Regions from separate parts of the Massilia sp. 9096 genome, predicted to be linked through region 3. Evidence: predicted binding sites of a transcription regulator. Region 3 holds the regulator's gene; each other region holds the start of a gene.

Region 1 (7,810 bases), 2.0 Mb from region 3:
CAATGCCGGCAAGTACGTGATCACGACCGGCAACGGCAACGGCGTCAACGCCGCCGGCCAGACCATCAGCCTGAGCCCGGAACAATACTTTTTCGCCACCGCCTCGGTGCTGTACGTGGCCGACAGCGGCATCCCCAAGAACAGCTCGGGCAGCAGCACGCTGGGCGACGGCGGCCTGCAGAAGTGGGTCAACAGCAGCGCCGACGGCAGCGGCGCCTGGTCGCTGGCCTATACGCTGTCGAACGGCCTGAACCTGGTGGCCAACAACGCCGCCGGGGGCACCACCGGCCTGCTCGGCCTGACGGGCGCGGTGGTCGGCGGCCAGGTCGAACTGTTCGCCACCAACTACACGATCGGCGACCTCGATCCGACCTACCTGCTGGGCATCAGCGACGACCTGGCGGCCCTAATCAAGCCGGCGGGCGAAGCCTTCGTCACGCTCGACACGGCGCCGGCCGATTCGAACTTCAAGGGGGTGGCGTTTGCCCCGGCCGCCGACACGTCGGACGTGCCGGAGCCGGGGATGGTGGCGGTGATGCTGGCGGGACTGGCATCGATGGCCGCCGCGCGCCGCCGCAAGTCCTGAGCGAACGGCGCGCGGGGAGGGAATGGCTTCAGCCGGGGACGGCCAGGCGCGGCGGCTTGTAGCCGGGTTCGAGCAGGCCGGGCACCTGTTCGCCCTCGACCACGATGATTTCGCCCATGCTCTGGGCCGGCGCGACGATGCGGTCGCCGTTGGCGATGTGGCTGCCGACCAGCGCGACCGGCCGGTTGGCGAAGGTCGATGCGTGGCCCGCGCCCGACGTGATCACGCTCTCGCTGCCGTCCGGATAACGCACGCGGTCGCCGACGCAGGCGACGCAGAAGTCGTCGGCGTTGCCGTCGGCACGGACGACCTGGCCGCCGCGCCGGGTGCGCGACCCGATCGTGGCAATCGGGTAGCGGGCGATGATCTTGCGCGGCTGGGCGCCGCCCGGCAGCTGGATGTTGCTCGATTGGTTCATGCTATTCACGCTTTCCTCCATGGTCTGCGAATTTGACCGGGGAATGTCGTTTGTCGTATGCATAAAGCGACATTATCCCAGAGCCACGGGTACGAATTCGTACACCGGTGCTCATTGAAGCGTGTCGTTGATTTATGCCAATTGATTCCAATCAAGTTGATTATGGACATCGGATGAATTCAGGTTTTTCCGATCGTTTCTGTGGGTAGAAACCGACAGCGTAATTCAGCAACAAAAAGATAGCATCGGCTGTCACCCCAGCCAGGACCGGATGAACTCGACAGCGACAAACCCGTATTCGAATCCGACTGTTTTCGGATAATTGAGCCGGATAATTCAGAAGAACTCTTACTCGATCAGCGTCTTGACCAGTCGCCGGCCATCGGGCAGCGCACCTTCCTGGCGCACCATCAGCTGGCTGCCCTTGGCGAACCAGAACTTGGCGCCGTCGCCGGGCGTGTTGTAATCGGTGAAGACCACCCAGCAGTCGACCGGCCCGGCCGGCCCGGCGATGGTCTGCGAACCGGTGACCTTGAAGGTGTAGCGCTGCGGTGGTGTCGAACCGCCCGGGTGATAAAAGTTCACGCGCGCCTCGTAGCCGTCGGCCAGCGGCAGCGCCTGCAGGAATTCGATGTCGGTCTCGAAGTTGAAGGTCGGTTCGCTCGATGCGACGTTCAAGTCCTTCTGCGTGTTGCCGGCCAGGTCCTGCATGCCGGTGACGCGGTCCGGCGCGAACAAGAAGCCTTCGACCACGGGCTTGCCGTCCTTCCCGTTCACGCTCGTGCGCGCGTGCGTGTGCGGGCGGAAGGTGTCGAGGTCGAACCAGGAGTCGAAGGTGCGCGTGCTCACGGCGGGGAACACGCCGTCCCAGCGCTGGACGATGTGCATCTGCGGCCGGCCGTCGTGCGGCTCGAAGCGGATCTCGCGCGTCCAGATGTCGATCGGCTGGGTGGCCTCGCCGGTCTTCAGGTAGCGCAGGTAGCGGTGGGTGCCCGGCTTGAGCAGGCCGAAACGCGCCAGCGGGGTGCCGACGTCGATGTTCTGGACCGCGGCCTGGCTGGCGGCGGCCAAACCGGCGAAGACGAGGGCAACGGCGAGGGGGAGAACGAGGCGCGGAATCGGCATGGCGGGCTCCGGTAGGGGGACCGGACCAGTATGCCGAGCAGATAGTCTTTAAGGCAACAAAAAATGGATATGCATGTGTGGCTGCAGCGCCACCGTCACGCCGCCTGCAAGCGCGCCAGCAGGGCGCGCGTCCGGTCCGGGATCGGTACCGGGCGCTTGCTCTTGCGGTCGACGCAGACGCGGATACCGGGCACGCCCCGCTCGATCAGGAAACGGTTCACCGCCGTGTCGACGTCGCTGTCGTCATGGACGTTGCTGACATGGCCATCCACGCCGTTGTCCATCCAGCGCTCCGCCGTCGCGCATGGGCGTGCTCGCCTGGTGCTTGACTCAGTGCTTGACGCTGGAAGCCTGCGCCACCGCGTCGGCCGACAGCCCGGAGGCGAACAGCTGGGCGCAGTCGACCGCGTCGAAGCCGTAATGCTTGCCGCAGAAGTCGCAGTTGATGTCGAGGCGGCCGAGTTCGGCCAGGGCCTCGTCGACTTCCGGCTTGCCCAGCATCTTGAGCATGTTGCCGACCTTTTCGCGCGAGCAGGTGCAATGGAACTCCGGATGCAGCGGATCGAACACGCGGATCGTCTCTTCCCAGAACAGGCGCTTGAGCAGGGTCTGCACGTCGGTGCTGAGCATTTCTTCGCGCTTGAGGGTCTGGCCGAGCATGGTGGCGCGGGTCCAGGTCTCGAGGTCTTCTTCCTCGGTGGCCTGGGCGACCTGGCCTTCGATGCTGCTGTTGCGCGGCAGCTTTTGCAGCAGCAGGCCGCGCGCGACGTTCTCGTCGGCCGCAAGCCACAGCCGGGTGTCCATCTGCTCCGAGCGCAGCATGTAGTTCTCGATGATGGTCGCCATGTCGTCGCCGACCAGCGGCACCACGCCCTGGTAGGGCTGCTGGCCCGGGACCTTGTCCTGCGGGTCGAGCGTGATCACGAAGCGGCCGCGGCCGTTCTGGTTGAGCAGCTGCTCCGGCGACGCGTCGTCGGCGATCTGCACGTTTTCGCCCAGCTTGGCGGTGGCGCGCAGGCGCAGGCTGGCGTCGCATTCGACCACCAGCAGCTTGACCGGGCCGTCGCCATGGATCTGCATGATGATCGAGCCGTTGAACTTCAGGTTGGCCGACAGCAGCGCGGCCGCGGCGACCATCTCGCCCAGCAGGTTGCGCACCGCCTTCGGGTAGGCATGGCGCGACTGGATTTCGCGCCATGCGTTGGAGACTTCGATCAGCTCGCCGCGCACGGCGGCGTTGTCGAAGATGAATTTCTGGAGGATGTCCTTGCTGGTGTCAGTCGTCATTCTTTATCCGATTTTCTTGAGATCCGTCTTGTAGCGCTGCCCGCGCGCCGCATAACCGGCGGCGCTGGCGAGCAGGCGCTGTGCATCCTGTTCCGTCAGCGTGCGCACGACCTTGGCCGGCGCGCCCAGGATCAGCGAATTGTCCGGGAATTCCTTGCCCTCGGTGACCACGGCGCCGGCGCCGACCAGGCAACCCTTGCCGATCCTGGCGCCATTCAGCACCACGGCCTGGATGCCGATCAGCGCGCCGTCGCCGACCGTGCAGCCATGCAGCATCGCCTGGTGGCCGATGGTCACGTTCTTGCCGATCACGAGCGGGTAACCCATGTCGGTGTGCATGACCGTGCCTTCCTGCACGTTGCTGTTTTCGCCGATCGTGATGCGCTCGTTATCGCCGCGGATCGTCACCCCGAACCAGACCGAGCCGCCGGCCTCGATCGTCACCTTGCCGATCAGGTTGGCCGACTCGGCAACGTAAGCCGAGGCGTCGATTTCAGGCGCGTCATCGCCCAACTGGTAAATCGCCATGGATGTGCTCGCTAAAGGGAAGGGTTGAAGGGTGATTTGCAAACGCCGACATTGTACGCCCTGCGCCCGCCATCGTCCGGCAAGCCCGGCAGATGGGGATGCACCGCGCGAAATCAAGCTTGGGCTATAATCTGAACGACCGTACTATTTTGAGGCCGCCATGACCCCGTCCCGCTCCGAATTCCTCGACATCCGCGGCTTGCGCCTGCACGTGCGCCACTGGGGCCGGGAGGACGCGCCCAAGCTGTTCATGGCGCATGGCTGGATGGACATGTCGGCCTCGTTCCAGTTCGTGGTCGACGCCTTGCGGGGCGACTGGCACGTGATCGCGCCGGACTGGCGCGGTTTCGGCCTGTCCGAGCGCTCCGGCAGCGACACTTACTGGTTCCCGGATTATTTCGCCGACCTGGAAGCCATCCTCGACCATTATTCGCCGCGGGCGCCGGTCAATCTGCTCGGCCATAGCATGGGCGGCAACATCGTCAGCGTGTATGCGGGCGTGCGCCCCGGCCGTATTGCCAGGCTGATCAACCTGGAAGGCTTCGGGCTGCCGGCCACCCAACCCGAGCAGGCGCCGGGACGTTATGCCAAATGGCTCGACGAGGTCAAGCTGCCGCCGGCGATGCGCGGGTATGCCAGCCTGGACGAGGTGGCGGCGCGCCTGCAGAAGACCAATCCGCGCCTGTCCAACGCGCGCGCGGCGTTCCTGGCCGGGCACTGGGCGGCGCGCAATGGCGAGGGACTCTGGGAAATCCTGGGCGACCCGGCCCACAAGATGACCGGGCCCCTGCTGTACCAGGCGGAAGAGGTGCTGGCCTGCTGGCGCAAGATCGTCGCGCCGGTATTGTGGATCGAAGCCGAGCACACCGATATGTGGCGCTGGATGGGGCCGAAAGAGCAGGCGCGCGCGGAGGTCGACCGCCGCCTGGCGCAGATCGCCCACGTCACGCCGAAGATGATGCCGCAGGCGGGGCATATGCTGCATCACGACCAGCCGGAATTGCTGGCGCAGATGATCGAGGAATTTTTGGCGTAAAAAAACCGGCCGAAGCCGGTTTTTTCATGCCGCTGACGCAGCCGCGCAATTACGACTTGCGGCGACGCAGGAAGGCCAGGCCCATCAGGCCGGCGCCGAAGATCGCCAGCGATGCCGGTTCCGGCACGGCGCTGGTGCTGGTGTTCAGCTTCAGCTGGCCGCCGTTGTTGACGTAGAAGTAGGCCGGCGGGGCGTTCATGGTGTCAGCCGAACCGCTCAGCGCTTCGCGGGCGGTGGCGCTCGAGGCGTTGCCCAGGTCTTGCGACGCGTTGGCGGTCACGAAGCCGATGGTGTAGCCGGACATCAGCGCATTGCCGTTGGCATCGGTGAACACGCCCGGTGCGAAATAGCTCGACACGAAATTCAGGGTCAGCTGGCCGTTGCTGTTCGGGGTGCCGTCCGGATTGATCGCACCGCCGCCACCGGCGACCTGGGTGAAGCGGGCGATCAGCGTGCCGCTGGTGGCGCCGTCACGGTTGGCCACGGTCGCGCCGGCGCCGTCATAGGTCTGGGTCGGGTTGTAGTAGATGTCCAGTTCGCCACCGGCGTTGAACGTGATCTGGCCGCTGCTGATGCTGCCGGTACCGGTGCCGCCGAAGTAGTTGCCGGTCAGCTGGCCGCCGCCCAGGCCGTTGCTGGTGATCGACGTACCGGCGTTCTTGGTCGTGATGTTGAAGATGCCGTTGTCGGTGAAGGTGAAGTTGTCGCCGGTGCCGAAGCCGTTGTTCTGGATGAAGCTGTCGCCGTTGAAGCCCAGCTGGTTGATACCGGTGACGGCATTCCCGCCCGGCAGGTTCAGGTTCCAGTTGAACAGCTGGCTATCTGCATGGGCGGCCGACATGGCTGCCACGGTGATTGCAGTGCCTACCAGGGTTTTGATGATTGCGCGCATTTCGGTATTCCTTTAGTGATCGGTGGGAAAAGTCTTTTTACGAAACTTTTAGTAAGCAATTCCCGGGCCATGTTCTGTAACTCATTGTTAGTAATAGAGAAGCTGAAACTGCGCAGTCTCATGCGGGGTGCATATGTAAAGTCTGCCGACAGTGCGCCAGCGGACATATGAACGGCAATCGATGCAGCTTGGGCAAGCCCGTCGCAAGCCTGGCGATCCGCGTACAATGAACGCTCACACAGCCTAATCAGATACCACGCACCGCTCATCATGAAAGTCGACCTCCACTGCCATTCCAACGTCTCCGACGGCGTGCTCGCCCCGGCCGCCGTGGCCGCTTATGCCCGCAAGGGCGGCGTCGATGTCTGGGCGCTCACCGACCATGACGAAGTCAAAGGTATAGGCGCCGGTCGCGCCGCCGCCGCCCAACAGGGGATGCGCTTCGTGGCGGGTGTCGAAATTTCCGTCACCTGGGCCAACGAGACCGTGCACGTGGTCGGCCTGCAGATCGACGAGAACAACGCCGCCCTGGTGCAGGGCCTGGCCGCCACCCGCAACGGGCGCGACGCGCGCGGGCGCGAGATCGCGCGCCAGCTGGAGCAGGCCGGCATCCCGAACGCCTACGAGGGCGCTGTCAAATACGTCGGCAACCCGGACCTGCTGTCGCGCACCCACTTCGCGCGCTACCTGTGCGAGATCGGCATGTGCGCCAGCACGTCCGAGGTCTTCCGCAAATACCTGACCGAAGGCAAGCCGGGCTACGTGCCGCACCGCTGGGCCACGCTGGCCGATGCGGTCGGCTGGATCCGGGGCGCCGGCGGCATCCCGGTGATCGCCCACCCGGGCCGCTATCCGTTCGACCGCACCGCCGAAGGCGCGCTTTTCGACGAATTCATCGGCCTGGGCGGCAAGACCATCGAGGTGGTGACCGGCAGTCACACGCCGGACCAGTACGCGACCTATGCCGAGATCGCGCGCCGCTACGGTTTCATGGCCTCGCGCGGCACCGACTTCCACGCCCCCGGCGAGGCGCGCGTCGAATTCGACAAGCTGCCGCCGCTGCCGGCCGGCCTGACGCCGGTGTGGCATGACTGGTTCTGAAGGCGGCGCCAGCTTGGGCTTGAACTTTCTCCACCGCGTCCGCATTTCCGCGCCATGAGTCAATTTTTCGAAATCCACCCCGAGAACCCGCAGCCGCGCCTGATCCGCCAGGCCGCCCAGATCATCGAATCGGGCGGCATCGTCGCGGTCCCGACCGATTCGGCGTATGCGCTGGTATGCCGTCTCGACGATAAATCCGCGGTCGAGAAGCTGCGCCGGATCCGCGGCGTCGACGAGAAACACCATCTGACGCTGCTGGTGCGCGACCTGTCCGAAATCTCGACCTACGCGCGCGTCGACAACCGCCAGTACCGCCTGCTCAAGGCCAGCACGCCGGGGCCGTACACCGTCATCCTGGACGCGACCCACGAGGTGCCGCGCCGGCTGTCGCACCCGTCGCGCAAGACGATCGGCATCCGCGTGCCCGAGAACGCGATCCTGCTGGCGCTTTTGGGCGAGCTGGGCCAGCCGCTGATCGGCACCACGCTGCAGCTGCCCGGCGACGACCACATGCTGTCCGATCCGGACGAGGTGCGCGAGCGCCTCGGCAAGCAGATCGACCTGATCATCGATGGCGGCGCCGGCACGCTGGAGCCGACCACCATCGTCGACCTGACCGGCCTGGAGCCGGTGCTGCTGCGCGCGGGACGCGGCGATCCGGCGGCGTTCGGCTTGTAGATCCGGCGGTAAAAAAGAGGGACGCCGCCAACGCCGCGAGCGCTTGCGGCGCGTGCTCTGCTAGAATCGCAGCTTATGGATGAACTCATACGCAACCTCGCGGTCTACGCACTTCCGATCATTTTCGCGCTCACGATGCACGACGCCGTCCAGGCCTTC
Region 2 (7,810 bases), 3.0 Mb from region 3:
ACCGAAGCAGAACGCGATCAGCAGCAGCTGCAAGCGGCGGTCGCCGGTGATGCCGGACAGCGAAGCCTGCAGCACCTTGAAACTGCCGTTCTGTACGCACAGCTGCTGCAGGAAAATGATGTTCAGCACAATCCAGCCGATCGGCAACAGACCCGTGAAGCCGCCCAGCAGCGCCGCCTTGCCCGCCATCGCGGCCGGCATGCTGTACGCGAACACGGCCACGAACAGCGCCGCCACCAGGCCGAGGCCGGCGGCCACGTGGGCTTTGATGTGCAGGAAACCCAGCGCGACCAGCATCACCACCACCGGTACCGCGGCGAGCAGGCTCGATGTCAGCATGCTGCCGAATGGATCGTAAATCTGTTGCCATACCATGTGCGTCTCCTCTTTTTTATGGAACAAGTCTGTCGGCAGGCTTTGGAGGACGCGACCACTCGCCGGCGCACGGTGGGCCCGAAAAAGATGGCACGGGCGCGATGCGATGGCGGTCTCCGGTTTTATTTTTTATTTAAGTTTCCAGATATTTACGCTATTCTCGTGCGATGACAAACTGGTTGGGCCAGAGCACATGGAGATGCGAATGCCGAACAGCCAACAGCGCGGCCGGGTGGCGCAACTGATCCGCACACTGGAAGAGACACTGCTCGACGGCAGCGTGCCGGCCAACGGCCAGTTGGCGTCGGAGCGCGAACTGGCGCAGCGGTACGGGGTATCGCGCAACACGGTGCGCGAAGCGATCCAGCAGATGGAAGCGCGCGGCCTGATCCACATCAGGCCGCGCAGCGGCATCTTCGTGTCCGATCGCCTGCGCACCGGCGGCGCCACGCCCTCCCCCTGGGCGCAGCTGATGTCGAGCAGCCCGGCGCGGCGCGAGGACATGCTGGAGTTTCGCCGCGTGCTCGAGGGCGCCACCGCCTATTTCGCGGCACTGCGCCGCAGCGACGGCGACCGCGTGCGTATCCTGGATGCGATGGAAAGACTGGAGCATGCACGCCGGATCGGCGATGTCGCCAGCGAGTCGCGCATCGACGTCGAACTGCACGAAGCGATCGCGGTCGCCTCGGGCAACAGCATGTTCCTGCACTTGCACAACAGCATCACCAAGATGCTGCGCGAGCACATCATTCTGAACGTCGACGCCTTGCGCGAGATCGACCGCTCGCTGTCCGACCTGCTGCTGCTGCAACACCGCACGATCTGCGAAGCGATTTGCGAAGGCCGTCCGGAAGAGGCGCGCACGGCGATGCAAGCCCATATCGACTATCTGCGCAGCAAGCTTTCACGCGATGGCGAACCGGGCTGAACGCTGCGTCTGGTTCGGCCACATGGCCCACTTGCGACGGATTCACCATGCCCAGCGGCCGATGTGCAGGTTAGCGGCGCACGGCACAAGATAAGAGTCATGTGTTTGCTGAATCGCAGGCATCACGAACAACCATTGGACCGATCCGGCGCGCCACAGCATACTCAACCCGTCTCCTCTATTCTCCTCAAAAGGATAGATTCAACCCGCTCCCTGAGCGGGTTTTTTTTTGCCCACCCATATTCCATCTCATGTCGTCCAGCGGATCAGGCGCTCGATTGCACCGGACCGCCATCGATCTTTCCGCGATGCCGCCCGCATGCGTCAAGCCGGCTATAGCGTGCTATGTTTGGGCGAATGGCTCGCTGAGCCGGGCATGCGAAGCGCCGCACAGGCCATCTACTTTTGGTATGCAGGCTTTTGCGAGGATTGCACGCGTTATTACAATTGTTTGCGAATGTAACGTTTCTAACCTTTCGCGTGCGCATCTCAGCAAGTAATCTAAATGGCTAGGCACCAGCCATTGCTTGGTTCGGCAACGTCACGGCGAGCCGATCGCTATTTCTTCACACGGAGTCTTCCTTGTCCGAATCTAAAGTTCCCCAACCGGAGACGGTCATCAAAATCATCGGCGTGGGCGGCGCCGGCGGCAATGCCGTCAGCCATATGGCCTCCGCCGGACTGTCGTCCTTCGAATTCATGTGCGCCAATACCGACGCGCAGGCGCTGTCGAACACCGCGACCGAAAAACGCATCCAGCTCGGCGCCAGCGGTCTTGGCGCGGGCAGCGACCCGGTGGTCGGGCGCGAAGCCGCCATCTCCGAACGGACCGCGATCGCCGATGCGCTCAAGGGCGCCGACATGGTGTTCCTCACCGCCGGCATGGGCGGCGGCACCGGCACCGGCGCCGCGCCGGTGGTGGCCGAAGTCGCGCGCGAACTCGGCATCCTGACCGTCGGCGTGGTCTCCAAGCCATTCGCCTTCGAAGGCCCGCGCCGCATGCGCGTGGCGGAAGAAGGCATCGCCACGCTGGCGCGCTGCGTCGACTCGCTGGTCATCGTCCTGAACAGCCGCCTGGAAGAAGTCCTGGGCGAGGACGTCACGCAAAAGCAGGCCTTCGCCGCCGCCGACGAGGTGCTCTGCAAGGCGGTCACCGGCATCGCGGAAATCATCACCGTGCCCGGGATGGTCAACGTCGACTTCGAAGACGTGCGCACGGTGATGCGCCAGACCGGCATGGCGATGATGGGTTCGGCCCAGCACACCGGCGACGACCGCGCCGTCAAGGCGGCCGAAGAGGCCATCGCCTGTCCGCTGCTGGACGGCTCGAACCTGCGCGCCGCGCGCGGGGTGCTGGTCAACATCGCCGCCTCCGAAGACACGCTCAAACTGCGCGAAACCAAGGACGTGATGAACACGATCTGCACGCAGACCAGCGACGACGCCATCATCAAGTTCGGCGCGGTCTTCGACGAGTCGCTCGGCGACGCCATGCGCGTGACCGTGGTCGCCACCGGCTTGAACCGGCCCAGCGACTTCGCCGTCGGCCGACGCTCGCCGATGACGCGCCCGCTCACCCAGCCGCACTCGGTGCTGCGCCAGGGCGCGTCGCCGATGACGGTGCGGCCGGCGTCGCGCCAATCCGGTTCCTAGCGCGGCGCGCCAGCGCAAACAAAAGGCCGCCGATCGCGCGTGGCGATCGGCGGCCTCCAACCCTCTCCCGGTCTTACTTGGCCGAGCGCTTCGCGCGCGCCTTGTGCAGTTTGCGATAGCTGTCGAGCAGGCGCTCGTGGCGCTCCAGGCCTTCCAGCTTCACGCTGGTCGGCGTCAGACCGTAAAAGCGCACGCTGCCATCGACCGAACCGAGCACCGCATCCATGCGCGGATTGCCGAACATGCGGCGGAAATTGACGACGTAATCATCCAGCTCCAGCTCGTCGTCGAGCACCGCTTCCAGCACCGCATCCAAGGCCTGGTAGAACAGGCCGCGCTCGACGCTGTTGTCGTTGTATTGCAGGAAGGCGCCGACCAGTTCCTGCGCCTCTTCGAATTTCTGCAACGCCAAATTGATCAGCAGGCGCAACTCCAGCACCGTCAGCTGGCCCCATTCCGTGTTCTCGTCGAATTCGATGCCGATCAGCGTGGCGATGTCGGAGTATTCGTCCAGCTCATTGTTTTCCAGGCGCTCGAGCAAGCCTTCCAGCTGCGAGTCGTCCAGGCGGTGCAGGTTCAGGATATCTTCGCGGAACAGCAATGCCTTGTTGGTGTTGTCCCATACCAGGTCTTCGACCGGATAGATTTCCGAGTACCCCGGCACCAGCATGCGGCATGCGGTCGCGCCCAATTCATCGTGCACCGCGACGTACACTTCCTTGCCCAGTTCCGCCAGGATGCCGAGCAGCGTCGCGGCTTCCTGCGCATTCGAATCCTCGCCTTCGCCGGAGAAATCCCATTCGACGAAATCGTAATCCGATTTGGCGCTGAAGAATCGCCACGAGACGATGCCGCTCGAATCGATGAAATGCTCGACGAAGTTGTACGGCTCGGTCACCGCATTGCTTTCGAACGTAGGCCGCGGCAGGTCGTTCAAGCCCTCGAAACTGCGCCCCTGCAGCAATTCGGTCAGGCTGCGTTCCAGCGCCACCTCGAAACTCGGATGGGCGCCGAACGAGGCGAACACGCCGCCGGTGCGCGGATTCATCAGCGTCACGCACATCACCGGATACTCCCCGCCCAGCGAGGCATCCTTGACCAGCACCGGAAAGCCCTGCTCTTCCAGGCCCTGGATGCCGGCCACGATGCCCGGGTATTTGGCCAGCACTTCCTGCGGCACGTCGGGCAAGGCAAGCTCCCCTTCGAGGATTTCGCGCTTGACCGCGCGCTCGAAAATCTCGGACAGGCATTGCACCTGCGCTTCGGCCAGCGTGTTCCCGGCGCTCATGCCATTGCTGGCGTAGAGGTTTTCGATCAGGTTGGACGGGAAATACACGGTCTCGCCATCGGACTGGCGCGTATAGGGGAGCGACACGATGCCCCGCGTCGTATTGCCGGAGTTGGTGTCGAACAGGTGCGAGCCGCGCAGTTCGCCGTCCGGATCGTAGATGTCGAGGCAATACGCGTCGAGGATTTCCGGCGGAAGCGTATCGTCAGGGCCCGGCTGGAACCAGCGCTCGTTCGGATAATGGACGAAATCGGCGTTGGCGATCTCTTCGCCCCAATACGCGCCGGCATAGAAGTGGTTGTTGCTGATGCGTTCGATGTATTCGCCCAGGCTGGATGCCAGCGCACTTTCCTTGGTCGCACCCTTGCCGTTGGTGAAGCACATCGGCGAATGGGCATCGCGGATGTGCAGCGACCACACGTTCGGCACGATATTGCGCCACGACGCGATTTCGATCTTGATGCCCAGCTCGGCCAGCAGGCTCGACATGTTGGCGATGGTCTGCTCGAGCGGCAAGTCCTTGCCCGGAATATAAGTCGCGGCCGCGCCGGCCGGCTGCACGGTCAGCAGCGCTTGCGCATCGGCGTCGAGGTTCTCGACTTCTTCGATGACGAATTCGGGACCCTGCTGCACCACTTTTTTGACGGTGCAGCGCTCGATCGAGCGCAGGATGCCCTGGCGGTCCTTGTCCGAGATATCGGCCGGCAGCTCGACCTGGATCTTGAAGATCTGCTTGTAGCGGTTTTCCGGGTCGACGATATTATTTTGCGACAGCCTGATATTCTCGGTCGGGATATTGCGCGTATTACAATACAACTTCACGAAATAGGCCGCGCACAGCGCCGACGAGGCCAGGAAGTAGTCGAACGGGCCCGGCGCCGAGCCATCGCCCTTGTAGCGGATCGGCTGGTCGGCGATCACCGTGAAGTCGTCGAATTTCGCCTCGAGACGCAGCTTGTCGAGGAAGTTGACCTTGATTTCCATGGAGTGTTCTGAATGAATGCCTTATGTGTTGGGCGTCATTATCCGTGGTTTCAGGCGTGGGGGATAGAAGACATTGCGGCGCCGATCCGACGGTTCGATTCGTCGTGCACAACAATCGGGGAAACTGTGGCACGATTTCTCCGACCCACACTTCTTGCGCAGCCGGAGCGAATCTCGCCATGAGCCAGATCACCCATCTTGTCGGCCCCCGCACCTACACCTTCGCCGGCCTGCGCGAGCTGCTGGCCAAGGCCTCGCCCGCGCGCTCGGGCGACGACCTGGCCGGCGTGGCGGCAGGCAGTAGCGAGGAGCGTGTGGCGGCGCAGATGGCCCTGGCCGACCTGCCGCTCACGACCTTCCTGAACGAGGTCGTGGTGCCCTACGACTCGGACGAGGTGACGCGCCTGATCGTCGACGGCCACGATGCGGCGGCATTCGCGCCGATCCGCCACCTGACCGTCGGTGGTTTGCGCGACTGGCTGCTGGGCGACGAGGCGGACGACGTGGCCCTCGCGCGCGTTGCCCCGGGCCTCACGCCAGAGATGGCGGCCGCGGTATCGAAGATCATGCGCATCCAGGACCTGGTGCTGGTCGCGCGCAAGTGCCGCGTGGTCACGCGCTTTCGCAATACGATCGGCTTGCCCGGCACCCTGTCGACGCGGCTGCAGCCGAATCACCCGCTCGACGACCCCTCCGGCATCGCCGCCAGCCTGTTCGACGGCCTGATGTATGGCAGCGGCGACGCCGTCATCGGCATCAACCCGGCCACCGACAACGTGCCGCGGGTGGTGGAGCTGGTGCGCATGCTCGACGACGTCATCCGGCGCTACGCCATTCCAACCCAGTCCTGCGTGCTCACCCACGTCACCAACACCTTGGCCGCGATCGAACGGGGCGCGCCGGTCGACCTCGTGTTCCAGTCGATCGCCGGGACCCAGGCGGCCAACGCCAGCTTCGGCATCGACCTGGCGCTGCTGCTCGAGGCCCACGACGCCGCCCTCTCGCTGCGCCGCGGCACGCTGGGCGGGAACGTCATGTATTTCGAGACCGGCCAGGGCAGCGCGCTGTCGAGCAACGCCAACCATGGCCTCGACCAGCAGACCTGCGAAGCGCGTGCCTACGCGGTGGCGCGCGCCTTCAAGCCCTTGCTGGTCAATTCCGTTGTCGGCTTCATCGGCCCGGAATACCTGTACGACGGCAAGCAGATCATCCGCGCCGGCCTGGAAGACCACTTCTGCGCCAAGCTGCTCGGCCTGCCGATGGGCGTCGACGTGTGCTACACCAACCACGCCGAAGCGGACCAGGACGACATGGACGTGCTCTTGACGATGCTGGGCGCCGCCGGCTGCACCTTCGTCATGGGCGTGCCCGGCGCGGACGACATCATGCTCAACTACCAGACCACGTCCTTCCACGATGCCCTTTACGCCCGCCGCGCGCTCGGCTTGCGCCCGGCGCCGGAGTTCCACGCCTGGCTGCGCGACATGGGCATCTTCAGCGGCGACGAAGCGGCCACCCTGGGCCGCGCGCTGCCGGCCCCGTTCCAGCGTGCGCTGTCGCAGCTGCCCTGAAAAAGAGCCCATGCAGGAGAGCCGATGAAAGACATCAGCCCCGAAGCGCAGCCGGACCCCTGGCAGGGCTTGCGCCGCTTCACCAGCGCGCGCATCGGCCTCGGACACACCGGCATCAGCCAGCGCACGCACGACCAGCTCGCCTTCCAGCTGGCCCATGCGCGCGCGCGCGACGCCGTGCACGAGCCGCTCGACGCCGCGGCGCTGGCCGCGTCGCTGCAGCAGGCATGGCCGGGACTACCGGGCTTGCCGGCGCCGCTCGTGCTGCACAGCGCCGCGCCCGAGCGCAACGTTTATCTGCAGCGCCCGGATCTCGGGCGCCGGCTGGATGCGCCGTCGCGCGAGCGTCTCCGCGCCCTGCGCGGCGAACCCCTGTCCGTACGGCCTTGCGACCTGGCTGTCGTGCTCGTCGATGGCCTGTCCGGCCGCGCGGTCGCGCAACACGCCGCGCCCTTGCTGCAGGCCCTGCGGCCACGGCTGGATCCGGCGTGGACGCTGGCGCCCCTGTGCATCGTCGAGCAAGGCCGCGTCGCGGTCGGCGACGAGGTCGGCGAACTGCTGGGCGCCAGACTGGCGGTGGTCCTGATCGGCGAGCGGCCCGGCCTGAGTTCGCCCGACAGCATGGGGCTGTACATCACCTGGGCGCCGAGCGTGGGCCTGACCGACGAACGGCGCAACTGCATATCGAACGTCAGGCCGGCCGGGCTGGGCATCGAGGATGCGGCGCGCAAGCTGCATGTGCTGCTGGGCGAGGCGCACAGGCGCCAATTGACCGGCGTCCAGCTCAAGGACGAGGCCGACGGCGAGGAGGCGCTGGCGGGCGGAGGGCCGCGGTTTTTGCTGTGATGATCGCTGCGCAGCTGGGCGCATGAGGCGTTGTCTGACACGAGCGTAGCGCGCGTCGATTTACTGTTAGATTGTCATCACAACTTAACTCATTCTCGGTCTACCATGAAAACGTTTCACTGCGACAAGTGTTCACAGCAAATATTTTTCGAAAACACCCTCTGC
Region 3 (7,810 bases):
ACCGTCACCTTGGCGCTGGGCGATGCCCTGGCCGTGGCGCTGCTCGAACTGCGCGGTTTCAAGTCGGAAGACTTCGCGCTGTCGCACCCGGGTGGGGCCCTGGGGCGCCGTCTGCTCACGCACGTGCGCGACGTCATGCGCAGCGGCGCCGCGGTGCCGAAGGTCAAACCCGACGCATTGCTGACCCAGGCCCTGCTCGAGATTTCGGAAAAGGGCATGGGCATGACCGCCGTCGTCGACGAGGCCGGACGCCCGGTCGGCGTGTTCACCGACGGCGACCTGCGCCGCCTGATCGAAAAGGCCCAGGACTTTTCCAGGGTCGTGATCCGCGACGTGATGCACGCCAATCCGCGCCGCATCCACCCCGAGCAGCTGGCGGTCGACGCCGTCGCCGTGATGGAAGAATTCCGCATCAACCAGATGCTGGTGACGGACGCCGACGACGTGCTGGTCGGCGCGCTGCACATCCACGACCTGACCCGCGCCAAGGTGATCTGATGGGCGTCCCACTGGAACACATGCAGCGCGCGGCGCGCGTCAAAGTCATGATCTTCGACGTCGACGGCGTGCTCACCGACGGCAGCCTGACCTACGACGCCAACGGCGAGATCACCAAGACGTTCTTCGTGCTGGACGGCCTGGGCATCCAGCTGCTCAATCGCAGCGGCGTGCAGACCGCGATCATCAGCGCGCGTACCTCGCCGATCGTGATCAAGCGCGCGGCCGACCTGGGCATCACCCACGTCTTCCAGGGCCAGCACGACAAGCGCATCGCGTTTGCCGAGCTGCTCGAGAAAACCGGCGTCACGGCCGAGGAGTGCGGCTACATCGGCGACGACGTGATCGACCTGCCGCTGCTGTCGCGCGTCGGCTTTGCCGTCACGGTGCCGAGCGGCCATCCGGACGTGCAGTACCGCGCGCATTACGTGACCAGGAATCCGGGCGGACGCGGCGCCGTGCGCGAAGTCTGCGACATGGTGATGCGCGCCCAGGGCACCTACGAACAGGCGCTCGCGCCGTATTTCGGATAAGGATGGAGGCCATGGCCACGAACACTCGCAACAAGCGCACCGCGCACCGCGGCCCGCTGCTGGCCCTGATGCTGCTCGGGGTGTTCGCCGCGTTCGGCAGCTTCTGGCTGCTGCAGGTGATGCAGGGCGACCAGTCGGGGCCGAACATCGATGCGGGCAACGAGCCCGACTACATCATCGACAACTTCAGTTTCGTGCGCATGACCGAGACCGGCCAGCCGCGCTACGTGATCACCGGCGACCGCCTGACCCACCACCCGGCCGACAACACCTCCCTGATCGACAAGCCGATCGTGGTGAGCATGACGGTCGAGCGCCCGCACATGACCATGACCGCCGAGCGCGCGAACGTGAACCAGAACCAGAACCAGGTCGACCTGGCCGGCAACGTCGACATCCAGCGTCCCGGCGCACCGGCGCGCCCGGGCATGGGCGCGCTGCAGCCGCTGCGCATCCGCACCGAGGCCATGACGCTGCTGACGGACGACGAGATCGCCAAGACCCAACTGCCGATCACCATGACGCTGGGCGACGCCAAGGTCGACGCCATCGGCATGGTAGCCAACAACGCAACCCAACAGATCCAGCTGGGCGGCCGCGGCACGGCCACTTTCCCGCCGCGCCAGCAGCGCTGAAGCCCTACTAGAGAGGACAAGCACCCATGAAAAAAATACTCGCTGCCGCCATCTTCCTGTTGCCGCTGGCCGCATCGGCCGAGAAAGCGGACGCCCTCAAGCCGATCAAGATCGACTACAACGATGCCCACGTCGACCAGGTCACGCAGAACTACATCGCCACCGGCAACGTGGTCATCACGCGCGGCACCATGATCCTGAAGTCGGACAAGGCCGAAGTGCAGGAGACCCCGGACGGCTACCGCACCTTCATCCTGACCGCTGCGCCGGGCAAGCTGGCCACCTTCCGCCAGCACCGCGACGACGGCCCCAACATGTGGGACGAAGGCCAGGCCCAGCGCATCGAGTACGACGAGCGCAACGACCTGGTCAAGCTGTTCTCGAAGGCCGTCATCAAGCAGCTCGACGGCACGAAAGTAACGCAGGAGATGGACAGCGAATTCATCTCGTACGACAACCGCAAGGAAGTCCTGGTCGGCCGCAACGACGCCAACGGCGAGAACAAGGTCGGCAATGGCCGCGGCAGCATGACGCTGCAGCCGCACCGCGCACCGGCCGGCGCTGCAGCGCCCGCACCGGCGGCGGCGCCTGGCGCCCCATCTGCCGCACCCGCGGCCACACCGGCCGCCACCCCCGCCGCGGCGCAACCGGCAGCGGCAGGGAACAAGTGATGGAGGTGCGCAACGACGCAGCCGCGATCGCGTGCGGCAGCACCCTGGTCGTCAAGGGTCTCCAGAAAAGCTACGGCAAGCGCCTGGTGGTGCGCGACGTTTCGCTCGAAGTCGCGTGCGGCGAGGTGGTCGGCCTGCTCGGCCCGAACGGCGCCGGCAAGACCACGTCGTTCTACATGATCGTCGGCCTGGTGCCGTCGGACGCCGGCACCATCGAAGTCAACGGCGCCGACATCAGCAGCCTGCCGATCCACCGGCGCGCGCTGATGGGCCTGTCCTACCTGCCGCAGGAAGCCTCGGTGTTCCGCCGCCTGACGGTCGAGGAAAACATCCGCGCGGTGCTCGAGCTGCAGCGCGAGAACGGCAAGCCGCTGTCCAAGGCGCGCATCAACGAGCGCCTCGACCAGCTGCTGGGCGAGCTGCAGATCGACAAGCTGCGCCAGAACCCGGCGCTGTCGCTGTCGGGCGGCGAACGGCGCCGCGTCGAGATCGCGCGCGCGCTCGCGACCGATCCGCGCTTCGTGCTGCTGGACGAGCCGTTCGCGGGCGTGGACCCGATCGCCGTGATCGAGATCCAGCGCATCGTGCGCTTCCTGAAGGAGCGCGGGATCGGCGTGCTGATCACCGACCACAACGTGCGCGAGACGCTCGGCATCTGCGACCGCGCCTACATCATCAACCAGGGTGCGGTGCTGGCCTCCGGCCGGCCCGACGACATCATCGCCGACGAATCGGTACGCCGCGTGTATCTGGGTGAACACTTCAGAATGTAGTTATGAAACAGACGCTGCAACTCAAGACATCACAGCATCTTGCGCTCACGCCGCAACTCCAGCAGTCGATCCGCCTGCTGCAGCTGTCCACTCTCGAGCTGCACCAGGAAATCGAGCAGGTCCTGAGTGATAATCCGCTGCTCGAACGGCTCGACGATCCGCTCGACCGCTCGGTGCGCCTGCTGGGCGACGGCGCCATCAACAACGCCCCGGCCACGCCGGGCGAGGCTCCCAGCCCGGCCAACGCCAACGGCAGCGACGAGCACAGCGCGCCGGCCGCGAACGCCGAGGGCGAGGGCCACGAAGGCGGCGACGACGTGCACGCCGCCGAGCACGACGGCGACTGGGGCGAGGGCGGCCGGTCGAGCGGCGGCGGCGAGGAAGAGGATGGCCGTCCGCAGCTCGAGGCCAGCCCGGTCTCGCTGCGCGAACACCTGATGGAGCAGGTGCGCATGACCTGCGCCGCGGCGCGCGACTGCGCCCTGGTCGAGCTGATCGTCGACGCGCTCGACGACAACGGCTACCTCGAGGAATCGCTGGACGACATCCACGCGCGCCTGCCGGAAGAGCTCGAGATCGAGTTCGACGAACTGCGCACCGCGCTGTCGATGGTGCAGAGCCTCGACCCGGCGGGCGTGGGCGCGCGCAGCGCCGCCGAGTGCCTGGCGCTGCAGATCCGCCGCATGCCGGGCGTGCCGCTGGTGACGCGGCGCATGGCCCTGGTCATCGTCGAGCGCTACCTGAGCTGGTTCGCCCAGCGCGAATTCAACAAGCTGAAAAAGGCGCTCGACTGCGACGACGAGGACCTGCGCGAAGCCCAGGCCGTGATCCGCCGCTGCAACCCGCACCCGGGCGCCGCGTTCGCTTCGGACGTGTCGGACTTCGTGGTGCCGGACGTGATCGTGCGCCGCGCCAAGGATGGCTGGAGCGTGCAATTGAATCCCGAAGTGATGCCGCGCCTGCGCGTGAACAGCCTGTATGCGCAGGCGCTCAAGCAGGGCAAATCCGAGACCCAGATGAGCGCGCAGCTGCAGGAAGCCAAGTGGCTCATCAAGAACATGCGCCAGCGTTTCGACACGATCCTGCGCGTGGCCCAGGCCATCGTCGAACGGCAGCGCAACTTTTTCTCGCACGGCGCGGTTGCCATGCGGCCCCTTGTTTTACGCGAGATAGCTGATACACTAGGTTTACACGAGAGCACAATTTCTCGCGTCACAACGCAGAAATACATGCTGACCCCGCACGGCATGTTCGAGCTGAAGTATTTCTTCGGGAGCCACGTTGCCACCGAGGCGGGAGGCGAAGCATCATCGACGGCCATCCGGGCTCTCATCGTACAACTCACAGGAGCAGAAGACCCCAAGAACCCTTTATCCGACAGCAAGATCGCGGAGATGCTAGGGGAACAGGGAATGGTCATTGCGCGGCGCACGGTCGCCAAATACCGTGAGGCGCTCAAGATCCCGCCCGTTAGCCTTCGCAAATCCTTGTAACAAACGCTGCCTGTTGCGCTCCTGCGCACGCTTGCGGCAGCGTATCTTCAAAGGAGTGTGTGTATGAATCTCACCATCAGCGGCCATCACCTCGATGTCACCCCAGCCATCCGTGAATACGTACAGAACAAGCTCGAACGCATCACCCGCCATTTCGATCAAGTGATCGATTCCCACGTCATCCTCTGCATCGACAATCTCACCGAAAAAGACAAACGCCAAAAGGCCGAGATCAATCTGCGGGTGGCGGGAAAGATCCTGCATATCGCCAGCGCCGCGCACGACCTGTACGCCGCGATCGACATGCTGATGGACCGCCTGGACAGGCAGGTCGTCAAATACAAGCAGATGCTGCAGAATCATAGTCACACCGGACACAAGCGCATGCTGGATGAAGGAGACAGTGCAGCCGCCACGGCCTGACGCCGTCCGCAGCACAGCATGACGAAGGGCGCACTGGCGCCCTTTTCGTTTTATGATGCGGCTAGATCAACCATCTCCGACATCATGAGCGCAGACGCTACCCGCGAACACGTGCAGACCCGCATTGCCAACGGCACCGGCACCTTTACCCTCGACCGGCCCAAGGCCCTCAATTCGCTGTCGCTCGACATGGTGCGTGCGCTGACGCAGACCCTGCTGCTCTGGCGCGACGATCCTGCGGTCGATGCGGTCGTCATCGCCAGCAGCAGCGAAAAAGCGCTGTGCGCGGGCGGCGACATCCGCTTCTTTTACGAAGCCGGCCGTGCCACGCCGGGCGGTGGCAGCGCGCTGCTCGAAGATTTCTTCACCGAAGAATACGCGCTCAATCACCTGATCCATTTTTATCCCAAGCCCTACATCGCGCTGATGGATGGCGTCGTCATGGGCGGCGGCATGGGCATCGCGCAAGGCGGCCCCGACTGCGCACTGCGCATCGTGACCGAGCGGACCAAGATGGCGATGCCGGAGGTGAACATCGGGCTGTTCCCGGACGTGGGCGGCAGTCACTTCCTGTCGCATGCGCCGGGCAAGCTGGGGGTGTATCTGGGCGTGACGGGCGCGACAATTGGCGCGGCGGATGCGCTGTATGTCGGGTTGGCGGACGCGTTCGTGCCGGGTGAGCAGATGGGCGCGCTGCACGCATTGATCGAGGCGACCCCGGGTGCGCAACTGCCGGCGGCCATGCGCGACTTTGCCGCACCGTTTGCGCAGCAGGCCGGCGCGAGCAAGCTGCAAGCCGCGCGCAGCGTCATCGACCGCCACTTCGGCGCGGCATCGGTGTCCGCCATCATGGCCGCGCTGGCCGGCGACGACGATCCGTTCGCGCAGCAGGCGCTGCAGGCGATGCGCCAGCGCTCGCCGTTGATGATGTGCGTGACCCACGAGATGCTCGAACGCGGCGCCGCCATGGGCGTGGCCGACTGCCTGCGCATGGAGCGTTCGGTGGTGCGCCGCAACTTCGAACACGGCGAAGTGCTGGAAGGCGTACGCGCGCTGGTGATCGACAAGGACAACCGGCCTGCCTGGAATCCGCCGGCGCTGGATGCGGTCACGCCGGACATGGTGGCGCGCTTTTTCGAACCGGTGTGGCCGGACTGGGCGCATCCGCTGCGCCATCTGTGATCCTCGCGCGCGCGTGACGCGCAGTCCCGCGCGAGGCCTTACGGCTGCTCGCGGTGCCTGACCACCACGCGCTCGGTATCGCCGAAATACGCCCCGAGCCGCTCCGCCATGTACACCGAACGGTGCTGGCCGCCGGTGCAGCCGACCGCCACCGTCAGGTAGCTGCGGTTGTCCTTCTTGAACGAGGGCAGCCATTTGGCGATGAAGGCGCGGATGTCCGACAGCAGCTCGGTCGCTTGCGGCTGGGCGTCGAGGAAGGCGATCACCGGCGCGTCGCGGCCATTCAGCGGGCGCAGCGTCAGGTCGTAGTAGGGATTCGGCACGGCACGCACGTCGAACACGAAGTCGGCGTCCAGCGGCACCCCGTGCTTGAAGGCGAACGATTCGAAGAACAGCGTCAGCGGCGCGTGTTCGACCTCGGCCAGTTCCTTGACCCAGGCACGCAGCTTGTTGGCCGACAGCTCGGAGGTGTCGATCACGTGGCCGAGCTTTTCGATCGGTCCCAGGCGGTCGCGCTCTTCCAGGATGCACTCGATCAGCGTGCGGCGCGACGCCGGGTTCTCGCCGGGACGCAGTTCGTGCGACAGCGGGTGGCTGCGCCGCGTTTCGGAAAAGCGCGCGACCAGCGAATGCGTGCTCGAGGTCAGGAAGATCACCTTGACCTGGTGGCCTTCGTCGCGCAGCGTGCTGACCGTGGCCGGCAGCTCGGCCAGCGACTCGGCGCTGCGGGCGTCGACCGCGACCGCGATCTTCTTGTCCGGGTCGCCGTCGACGGTCTTGACCAGGGCCGGCAGCAGGGCGGGTGGAAGATTGTCGACGCAATAATAACCCGCGTCTTCGAGGACGTTCAGGGCAACCGATTTGCCGGAGCCCGAGATACCGGTGATGAGTACAATGCGCATGAGCGCATCATACCGCAATAATTGTCGATGAATTCGTCAAAGACGCGCGATGAATGCTGCTTAATCGCTGCTCATTGCCTGCCGCTGGCGGAGCAGGGGTTTCGTGAAGCATGGCTTCACGCCTGCGGAGCGGGCCGGGCCGCGAGGGCCGGCACTGTAATGCAGCGCATTAATCGCTGCTCATTGCCTGCCGCTGCCGCTCCATGAACTCCTGCAGCGTATCGATGCCGCGCAACTGCAGGATCGTGTTGCGCACCGCGGCCTCGAGCAGCACCGCGATGTTGCGGCCGGCCGCGACCGGGATCACGACCTTGCGGATCGGCAGGCCCAGCACGTCTTCGGTCGGGAAGTGGAACGGCAGGCGCTCGACTTCCTCGTCCAGCGCGCCGCGCTTGACCAGGTGGACGATGAGTTTCAGGCGCATCTTGCGGCGCACCGCGGTCTCGCCGAAGATCGCCTTGATGTCGAGCAGGCCCAGGCCACGCACTTCGAGCAGGTTCTGCAGCAGCGGCGGGCAGCGGCCTTCGATCATGTTGGGGGCAATGCGCGAGAACTCGACGGCGTCGTCGGCGACCAGGCCGTGCGAGCGCGAGATCAGCTCCAGGCCCAGCTCGCTCTTGCCGAGGCCGGAGTCGCCGGTGATCAGGACGCCCACGCCGAGCACGTCCATGAACACGCCGTGCATGATGACGCGCTGCGC
Region 4 (7,810 bases), 1.9 Mb from region 3:
CCGGCTGCAGCAAGCCGACGACTTCGGCCAGCGGATCGATCGTCGCCGGATTCGTCTCTGGATGCGTCTGTGGATTCATCTCTGGACTCTCGCGAAATTTTCTCGGACTTCCGATTGTAGCCCGTCCGGCGCGGCTCGGCTATCGTTCCGTTACACCCTCTACAAGGAGTCCCATCATGCAAACCGTATTGATCACCGGCTGCTCGTCCGGCTTCGGTCTCGAGACCGCGCGCCTGTTCCTGGAACGCGGCTGGAACGTCGTCGCCACCATGCGCACGCCGCGCACCGACCTGCTGCCGGCGTCCGAACGCCTGCGCGTGCTGGCGCTCGACGTCGGCAGCGAGGCCAGCATCGCCGCCGCCGTGCAAGCCGCCGGCCCGATCGACGCGCTGGTCAACAATGCCGGCATCGGCATGCTGTACCCGCTCGAAGCCACGCCGATGGCGACCACGCGCGCGGTGTTCGAGACCAACACGCTCGGTACCATTGCACTGACCCAGGCCGTGCTGCCGGCCATGCGCGCGCGCGGCGCCGGCGCGATCGTCAACGTGACCTCGACCGTGACCCTGAAACCCCTGCAGCTGCTGTCGGTGTACACGGCCAGCAAGGCGGCCGTGAACGCATTCACGGAGTCGCTCGCGCTCGAGCTGGCGCCGCTGGGCATCCGCGCGCGCCTGGTGCTGCCGGGGATGGCGCCGACGACCAACTTCGGCCAGAACGCCGGCCCGCGCATGCAAGGCGAGATGCCGGAAGCCTACCGGCCGATGCTCGACGCGGTGTTCGGCGCCATGCGCGGCCACACCGGGCCGCTGACGCAGGCCGCCGACGTGGCGGAGGCGGTGTGGCGCGCGGTGACCGATCCGAACGCGCCGATGCGCATCCCGGCCGGCGCCGATGCCGAGGCGCTGGCGGCCTCGCTCTGATCACCCCGGGTGCGGCATGCGCCCGTCATTCTTCGGGTGGCAGGCAGCCGTACAGCCGGTGGCTTTCGCGGTCGCTGCTGACGATCTGGTGCACCAGCAGGCTGCCGTCGCGCTGGCGCGCCAGGCAAAAGCGCGCCTCGTAGCTGGGCGCCGCGGCGTGGCTGCGCGGACGCGCGTCGATGTGCAGGGTGTAGACGCGGCCCGCTTCCAGCGCCGCCGATGCGCTGCGCGGCAGCGCGGCCACGCGGCCGCCGTAGGGCACGCACATCGAAAAGCTGAGCGGGAAGCTGCGCCCGGGCGGCATGCGCATCGTCCACAGCTGGCGCCGCCCGTCCGACACGCTCACGGCCTGAAAGTCGGACGTGCCGAGACGCTCCTCGCGCGGACTGATCGTGAAGCACGGTCCGCCGCGCGGCCCTTCGCGTACCTCGGCTTGGCCGACCCGGGCCTGGGCCGGCCGCACGGCGGCCATCAGGATCGCCGTCAACAGCGTTGCCAGCATGATGCCGCTCGGGTCTCGGGTGTGCATGGCTGCCTCGTGTATGAAAAAACGCAAGGCAAAGCCTACGATGGTGCGTGGGGTGGCTGTTGAGTACGCGCAAGGTCGAGCTTGCAAGCGTGCAGCGTGTCCGGCGCCGCTCCGCCCTTTTCCGGCGCCGGCGCCGGCCTGGGCCATGCCAGGCTGACCCGTGCGGCGCGCCGGCGCCGCCTTTGGTAAGCTGGGCTCATCCACATGTCTATACGAGATCGACGATGAACCTGCGCAGCCTGCTTCCTTCCATCCTGATCGGCGCCGTCGCCAGCGCCCGCTCGATGACGCCAATGGCCACGATCGCCACGGCGCGCCTGGCCGGCCGCGACACCCCGGGCACGCTCGCCCTGCTCGACCGCCCCGTCTTCAAATACGGCGCACTCGCCATGGGCGTGGGTGAACTGTTCGGCGACAAGATGAAGAGTGCGCCCGACCGCACGGTCGCCCTCGGCCTGCTCGCACGCGTGATGAGCGCCGCGATCGCCGGCGCCGCCCTGGCGCCCGAGGGCGAGGAAAAAGAAGGCGCCGCCGTGGCCGTGGCCACCGCCGTGCCGCTGGCCTACCTGACGCTCGCCGCACGCAAGCAGGCCATGGCGCGCATCGGTCAGACCCGCAGCGGCCTGATCGAAGACGCCCTCATCGTCGCGGCCGGCGCGGCGATCGTGGCGCTGGCCACGCGCGACTGATTTGTTACCGAAAATCATCTTTGAATGTCGATAAATCTTACATTCAACGTTATGCTGGCAGGTATTCAAATGAAGATCATGATCTGATACCCGGGCGGCTACCCAAATGGCATAGCGCTTGCTTTCGTGTTGGACACCCGAGCCATGCCCGGGACACACCCAACCGGAGACAACCATGCATATTTCTTCCCGCCTGCTCAAGACGAGCGCCGCGGTCCTTGGCGCGCTCGCGCTGGCAGCGCAAGCGGCCCCCGTTTCAGCCACCACCATTCTGTTCATCGGCAACAGTTATACCTACGGTGAACCGGCAGGCGCCGCACCCATCGTCCAGAATTACCAGCCGGGCACGGTCAATGACTTGAACCACTCGGGCATCGGTGGCGTGCCAGCCTTGTTCAAGGCCATGACGGTGGAGGCGGGACTGCATTACGACGTCAGCCTGGAAACGGTGCCCGGCGTCGGTGTCGATTATCACTACAACAACAAGCTCAACACTGTTCTCGGCTCCTACGACAAGGTGCTGCTGCAGAGCTACAGCACGCTGGACGCGTCCAAGCCGGGCGATCCGTCGACGCTCATCAAGTATTCCGGATTGCTCGCGCAAGCCTTCCACGACATCAACCCGAACGTCGACGTCATGCTGACCTCGACCTGGTCGCGCGCCGACCTGACCTATAAAACCAACAGCCCGTGGCTCGGCAAGCCGATCGAACAGATGGCATTGGACGTGCGCAACGGCTACAACGCCGCCGACGCCGCCTCCAATCTCATCAACGGCGTGATTCCGGTAGGCCAGGCCTGGAACCGCGCAATCGACGGCGGCCTGGCCGACGCCAACCCATATGACGGCATCGGTGCCGGCCAGATCGACCTGTGGGCGCCGGAAAACTACCACGCCAGCCCGTACGGCTATTATCTGGAAGCGTTGACGATCTTCGGCAGCGTCACCGGACTCGATCCTGCTTTGCTGGGCGCCGGCGACAGCGTCGCACGCGATCTCGGCATCGACAGCTCGACCGCGGCGGCGCTGCAGGGCTACGCATCGGCACAGCTGGCTTCGGAACAGGTTCCCGAGCCGAACATGGCCTTGATGTTCCTGACGGTGGGCGGGCTGATGGTCGTGGCGCGCCGGCGCAAGCAGTCGCAGCGTTGATGCTGCCGGGCCGGGCGATGGCTTCGAGCCAAGTTCCGGCCTTTCCTTTGTTAAGTCGCCCAATCGCTCCCAAAAACTTTCGACGTATAAATGCTGGAACAGGCGGGTTGATCTTGCTCGACCCTACGTCCTGCCCCCTCCCAAGCATGCCCTAAGCAGCCAGGCAAGAATTGCCGTTCAACGTCAACGGAGGCAAAGCATGTCGGAATTCTATAAATACTTCAAAGAAAATATGGAAGGTCTCGGGCTCACCCCACCACCGGAAAGCCTCTACGGAACGCAAGCACTTGCTATCTCGACAATCAGTGCGATCCTTGCCTACATTGACAAGTTCGGGACGAAAGTGACTGTGATGGAAATGGTGGGAGCGGGCACCAAACTGGAGAAACTGACTGTGATGGGATCATTAGGCGCTGCCTATTACGCCGGAGCACTGATCGGTAGCCTTGCAGTTGCGACAGGCCGAACATTAAGCAGCGGCACTTCGCTGGCGGATGTGCTGCTAGAGGCATCCAAATGGAAGTTAAAGCGCCCATGGCTTACATCGCTTCTGCTTCGAATGCCCGGACTCTACGATCCGACAATGTCAGATCGCACCTGTTACAAGCAATGCAAGGTGCGTTAATGAAAGACTTCGTACTGTTGCTCGTTACGGGCGCTGGAGTTTCCTTGTTCGCTTGGGCATTCTGGCACTATTTGGGGAACGATGCGGCGTGCATATTGACGACTGTCGTTCTTGTCGGCGTCGTGGCCGATAATGCCCGGCTTCGTCGCAGATTACGCGAGAAGCAAGGCGGCGCTAAAGGCATATGAAACGCTACAGTTTGAGAAGCAGTGGCCAGCGCCCGTAATCGCGCGGCAGATTCTCCACGCTGGCCGGATCGCCAAGAAAGTCCGCCAGCACCTCTTCATATAGATGCAGGCTGTGCGCGTAACGCCGCTGGCGCATGGATCGCGACGAATTCAGGTGCTTGAGCACAAAGTAATCGGCCAGCAGATCGCCCTGCGCTTCCATGTTGAAGTCTGCCAGCGTCTTGCCCGGCGCCAGCTCGTAGTCGTAGGACAGCCCGATCCGCACCGCTCCGCGCAGGCGTACCGCATACCCCAGTTGATGCTGCCACACATGCACTATCTCATGCAGGAACCAATGCACGACCGGCGGATCGCCGCGCGTGTAATCCGGGAGAAAACATGAATGGTGAAAGTACATGCTGCCGTTCGGCGTCATGCAGCAGTTCTTCGGTTGAAATGGGATGTAGCGGCGCGCATGGATGCGGACCCGCCCGTAGTCGATGGATTGGCCGAACAGCAGCGTTGCCATCGTGATTTCGCTGCGCGTCAGCGCGCGCGAACGATGTGATCCGTAACGCTGGCCATCACGATATGCCGGCGCCCATGCTTTGATGTCCTTGTCCATGCGTGGATCGTACAACAGCGACAGCAAAACAGCCCGGCAAGGCCGCGTCATGCCGTGTGCAGGCGGCGGCGCCGAACGGCAGCGCCACCCTCTTCGTCCCGCCTGCCGTTAAGCTACGCGCCAGGCGAGACCTTGCAAGGACCTCAGGCCGGCTTGCGCAGCGCAGCCGCCGACCTGGCCAGCTCGGTGATCAGGTCCCAGTCGCCATTCTTCATGGCGTCCGCCGGGGTCAGCCAGGAGCCGCCCACGCAAGCCACGTTCTTCAGCGCCAGGAATTGCGGCGCGGTCTCGATCGAGATGCCGCCGGTCGGGCAGAAGGTCACGTCCGGCAGCGGGCCGGCGATCGCCTTGAGCATGCCGACGCCACCCGCCGGCACCGCCGGGAACAGTTTCAGCTGCTTGAAGCCGGCTTCGCGCGCGACCATCACTTCGGACGGGGTCATGCAGCCCGGCAGCAGCGGCAAGCCACTCGACTTGGCCGCCTGGATCAGCGCGGCGGTCAATCCCGGCGACACGCCGAACACCGCGCCGGCGTCGCGCGCCTGGGCGAATTCTTCCGGCTGGGTCAGCGTGCCGACGCCGACGATCGCGCCTTCGACTTGCGCCATGTCGCGGATCGCCTGCAGGCCGTGCCTGGTGCGCAGGGTCACCTCGAGCACGCGGATGCCGCCGGCGACCAGGGCCTTGGCCAGGGGAACGGCGTGCTCCGGTTCGTCGATCGCGATGACCGGGATCACGCTCGCGGAGCGCATGATGTCAAGCAGGTTCATTTCGGTACTCATGGGCTGTCTGCCTTATTTCGTGGAGTTGGTTTTGCGGAACAGGAAATCTTCGTCCGAGCCGGGCATGATCTCGCCGCTGTCGGTGCCTTCGTGCAGCGGTACGGTGGTCGCGATCGGCGACGGCAGCGGGAAGTGGGCGGCGCCCTCTTCCGCGGCGCTGACCGACTTGCGGAACACGTCGAACAGCTCGCGGCCCATGCCGATGTGGCTGGACGACAGGTCGGCCGTGGCTTGCTTGCGCGCGGCCCAGATGTCGGCCGGCACCAGCGCTTCCAGGGTGCCGGCGGTCGCGTCGACGCGGATGATGTCGCCGTCGCGCACCAGGCCGAGCGGACCGCCGGCCAGGATTTCCGGCGACACGTGGATCGCCGCCGGCACCTTGCCCGACGCGCCCGACATGCGGCCGTCGGTGACCATCGCGACGTGGTGGCCGGCGTCCTGCAGGTTCGACAGCGCCGGGGTCAGCGCGTGCAGTTCCGGCATGCCGTTGGCGCGCGGACCCTGGAAGCGGATCACGGCGACGAAGTCGCGGTTCAGCTGGCCGGCCTGGTAGGCGTGCATGAAGTCTTCCTGCGAATCGAAGGTCAGGGCCGGGGCTTCGACGATGTGGTATTCCTTCTTGACCGCCGAGATCTTCATCACGGCGCGGCCCAGATTGCCCTGCACCAGTACCAGGCCGCCGTCCGGGGCGAACGGGTTGCTCGCCTTGCGCAGCACGCTCTCGTCGCCGCTCTGCTCCGGCACGTCCTTCCAGACCACCTTGTCGCCGTCCAGGAACGGCTCCTTGCAGTGCGCGCGCAGGCCGCGGCCGAGGATGGTGTTGACGTCCTCGTGGGCCAGGCCGGCGTCCAGCAGTTCGCGGATCACGAAGCCCGGGCCGCCGGCGGCCTGGAAGTAATTGATGTCGGCTTCGCCGTTCGGATAGATGCGGGTCAGCGACGGCACGACTTTGGAGAGCTCGTCGAAGTCGTTCCAGTCGATCACGATGCCGGCCGCGCGCGCGATGGCCACCAGGTGCAGCGTGTGGTTGGTCGAGCCGCCGGTGGCGTGCAGTGCGACGATCGCGTTGACGATCGATTTCTCGTCGACGATATGGCCGATCGGCATGTAGTCGCCGCCCTGCTGGGAGATCTTGACGGCGTGCCGGGCCGCGGCGGCGGTCAGCGCGTCGCGCAGCGGGGTGCCCGGGGTGATGAAGGCGGCGCCCGGCAGATGCAGGCCCATCATCTCCATCAGCATCTGGTTGCTGTTGGCGGTGCCGTAGAAGGTGCAGGTGCCGGCGCCGTGGTAGGAGGCGGCTTCGCCTTCCAGCAGCTCTTCGCGCGTGGCCTGGCCTTTCGCGTAGCGCTGGCGGATCGCGGCCTTTTCCTTGTTCGACAGGCCCGAAGTCATCGGACCGCCCGGCACGAAGATGCCCGGGATGTGGCCGAAGTGCAGCGCGCCGATCAACAGGCCCGGCACGATCTTGTCGCAGATGCCCAGGTACAGGCTGGCGTCGAACATATTGTGCGACAACGCGATCGCGGTCGACATGGCGATCGTGTCGCGCGAGAACAGCGACAGTTCCATGCCCGGCTGGCCCTGGGTGACACCGTCGCACATGGCCGGCACGCCGCCCGCGAACTGGGCCACGGCGCCGACTTCGCGCACGGCGTCCTTGATCACTTTCGGGAAGTACTCGAACGGCTGGTGGGCCGACAGCATGTCGTTGTACGAGGACACGATCGCCACCGACGGCTGCTTGTATTCGCGCAGCTTGAGCTTGTCGTTGGCCGGGAAGGCGGCGAACCCGTGCGCCAGGTTCGTGCACGACAGCGCGCCGCGCTGCACGCCCTTGATACGTGCCGCGTCCAGGTGCGCCAGGTAGGCCTGGCGCGAGGGGCGGCTGCGCTGGATGATGCGATTGGTTACCTGTTCAACTACGGGATGGACCGCCATGATCATTTCCTTGTGAATTAGATTTCTGAAATTTTACTACGAAATGCGGGAGAGCGCATTTCGGTGGGAAATTTTTATTGTTGCCAAACGGCGCGCCCGGGGCGTAGGCCCAGCGGCTGAGCGGCCTTTGACCAACACCGGAGCGTGTGCCGGCACTGCCAGCGTGCGCCGTCGGGCGCCTCGATCGTAGCAGCCGGGCGCGCCCCGGGCGCCGCTTTTATGTAGTGAATTTACGGCCGATTCCTGTATGATTCGATAATCTGCATAAAATGACATCATACCGTCCAAACACCATGCGCCAACCTCTTCTCACCAGCACCGCCGCCTACCAGGCGCTCCAGAACCATGCCGCCAAGGCGCGCGATTGGCAGATGCGCGA

What was found. Region 3 encodes sigma-54, which starts transcription at its own class of promoters, with help from an activator protein. Its sites were predicted from a motif close to TGGCANGNAANCTGCTTT; they were not measured.
Region 1: pepA (flocculation-associated PEP-CTERM protein PepA) is a predicted target of sigma-54. The motif match lies at 5,925-5,942, and genes of this name have one in related genera.
Region 2: FA90_RS08165 (ethanolamine ammonia-lyase subunit EutB) is a predicted target of sigma-54. The motif match lies at 5,356-5,373, and genes of this name have one in related genera.
Region 4: FA90_RS12915 (PEP-CTERM sorting domain-containing protein) is a predicted target of sigma-54. The motif match lies at 2,249-2,266, and genes of this name have one in related genera.

Annotation. Positions count from the first base shown of each region.
Region 1 is NZ_JQNN01000001.1:2,908,419-2,916,228, reverse strand. Features, by position in the region: gene FA90_RS12430 (PEP-CTERM sorting domain-containing protein) at 1-586, shown strand, start outside; gene FA90_RS26440 (PAAR domain-containing protein) at 615-1,004, opposite strand; gene FA90_RS12420 (hypothetical protein) at 1,353-2,129, opposite strand; gene FA90_RS12415 (hypothetical protein) at 2,225-2,413, opposite strand; gene hslO (Hsp33 family molecular chaperone HslO) at 2,460-3,416, opposite strand; gene FA90_RS12405 (gamma carbonic anhydrase family protein) at 3,420-3,944, opposite strand; gene FA90_RS12400 (alpha/beta fold hydrolase) at 4,105-4,980, shown strand; gene pepA (flocculation-associated PEP-CTERM protein PepA) at 5,030-5,872, opposite strand; gene FA90_RS12390 (3',5'-nucleoside bisphosphate phosphatase) at 6,140-6,973, shown strand; gene FA90_RS12385 (L-threonylcarbamoyladenylate synthase) at 7,028-7,651, shown strand; gene FA90_RS12380 (site-2 protease family protein) at 7,727-7,810, shown strand, end outside.
Region 2 is NZ_JQNN01000001.1:1,909,286-1,917,095, forward strand. Features, by position in the region: gene FA90_RS08145 (L-lactate permease) at 1-375, opposite strand, end outside; gene FA90_RS08150 (FadR/GntR family transcriptional regulator) at 581-1,303, shown strand; gene ftsZ (cell division protein FtsZ) at 1,886-2,956, shown strand; gene FA90_RS08160 (OsmC domain/YcaO domain-containing protein) at 3,030-5,228, opposite strand; gene FA90_RS08165 (ethanolamine ammonia-lyase subunit EutB) at 5,408-6,799, shown strand; gene eutC (ethanolamine ammonia-lyase subunit EutC) at 6,824-7,645, shown strand; gene FA90_RS08175 (putative zinc-binding metallopeptidase) at 7,751-7,810, shown strand, end outside.
Region 3 is NZ_JQNN01000001.1:4,872,744-4,880,553, forward strand. Features, by position in the region: gene FA90_RS21150 (SIS domain-containing protein) at 1-498, shown strand, start outside; gene FA90_RS21155 (HAD family hydrolase) at 498-1,031, shown strand; gene lptC (LPS export ABC transporter periplasmic protein LptC) at 1,043-1,666, shown strand; gene lptA (lipopolysaccharide transport periplasmic protein LptA) at 1,693-2,337, shown strand; gene lptB (LPS export ABC transporter ATP-binding protein) at 2,343-3,110, shown strand; gene FA90_RS21175 (RNA polymerase factor sigma-54) at 3,113-4,603, shown strand; gene hpf (ribosome hibernation-promoting factor, HPF/YfiA family) at 4,667-5,026, shown strand; gene FA90_RS21185 (enoyl-CoA hydratase/isomerase family protein) at 5,111-6,208, shown strand; gene rapZ (RNase adapter RapZ) at 6,247-7,110, opposite strand; gene hprK (HPr(Ser) kinase/phosphatase) at 7,280-7,810, opposite strand, start outside.
Region 4 is NZ_JQNN01000001.1:3,012,194-3,020,003, forward strand. Features, by position in the region: gene FA90_RS12895 (AraC family transcriptional regulator) at 1-79, opposite strand, end outside; gene FA90_RS12900 (SDR family oxidoreductase) at 177-923, shown strand; gene FA90_RS12905 (hypothetical protein) at 949-1,452, opposite strand; gene FA90_RS12910 (hypothetical protein) at 1,677-2,141, shown strand; gene FA90_RS12915 (PEP-CTERM sorting domain-containing protein) at 2,317-3,294, shown strand; gene FA90_RS25685 (hypothetical protein) at 3,494-3,919, shown strand; gene FA90_RS12920 (Rhs element Vgr protein) at 4,112-4,711, opposite strand; gene eda (bifunctional 4-hydroxy-2-oxoglutarate aldolase/2-dehydro-3-deoxy-phosphogluconate aldolase) at 4,855-5,481, opposite strand; gene edd (phosphogluconate dehydratase) at 5,506-7,431, opposite strand; gene pgi (glucose-6-phosphate isomerase) at 7,725-7,810, shown strand, end outside.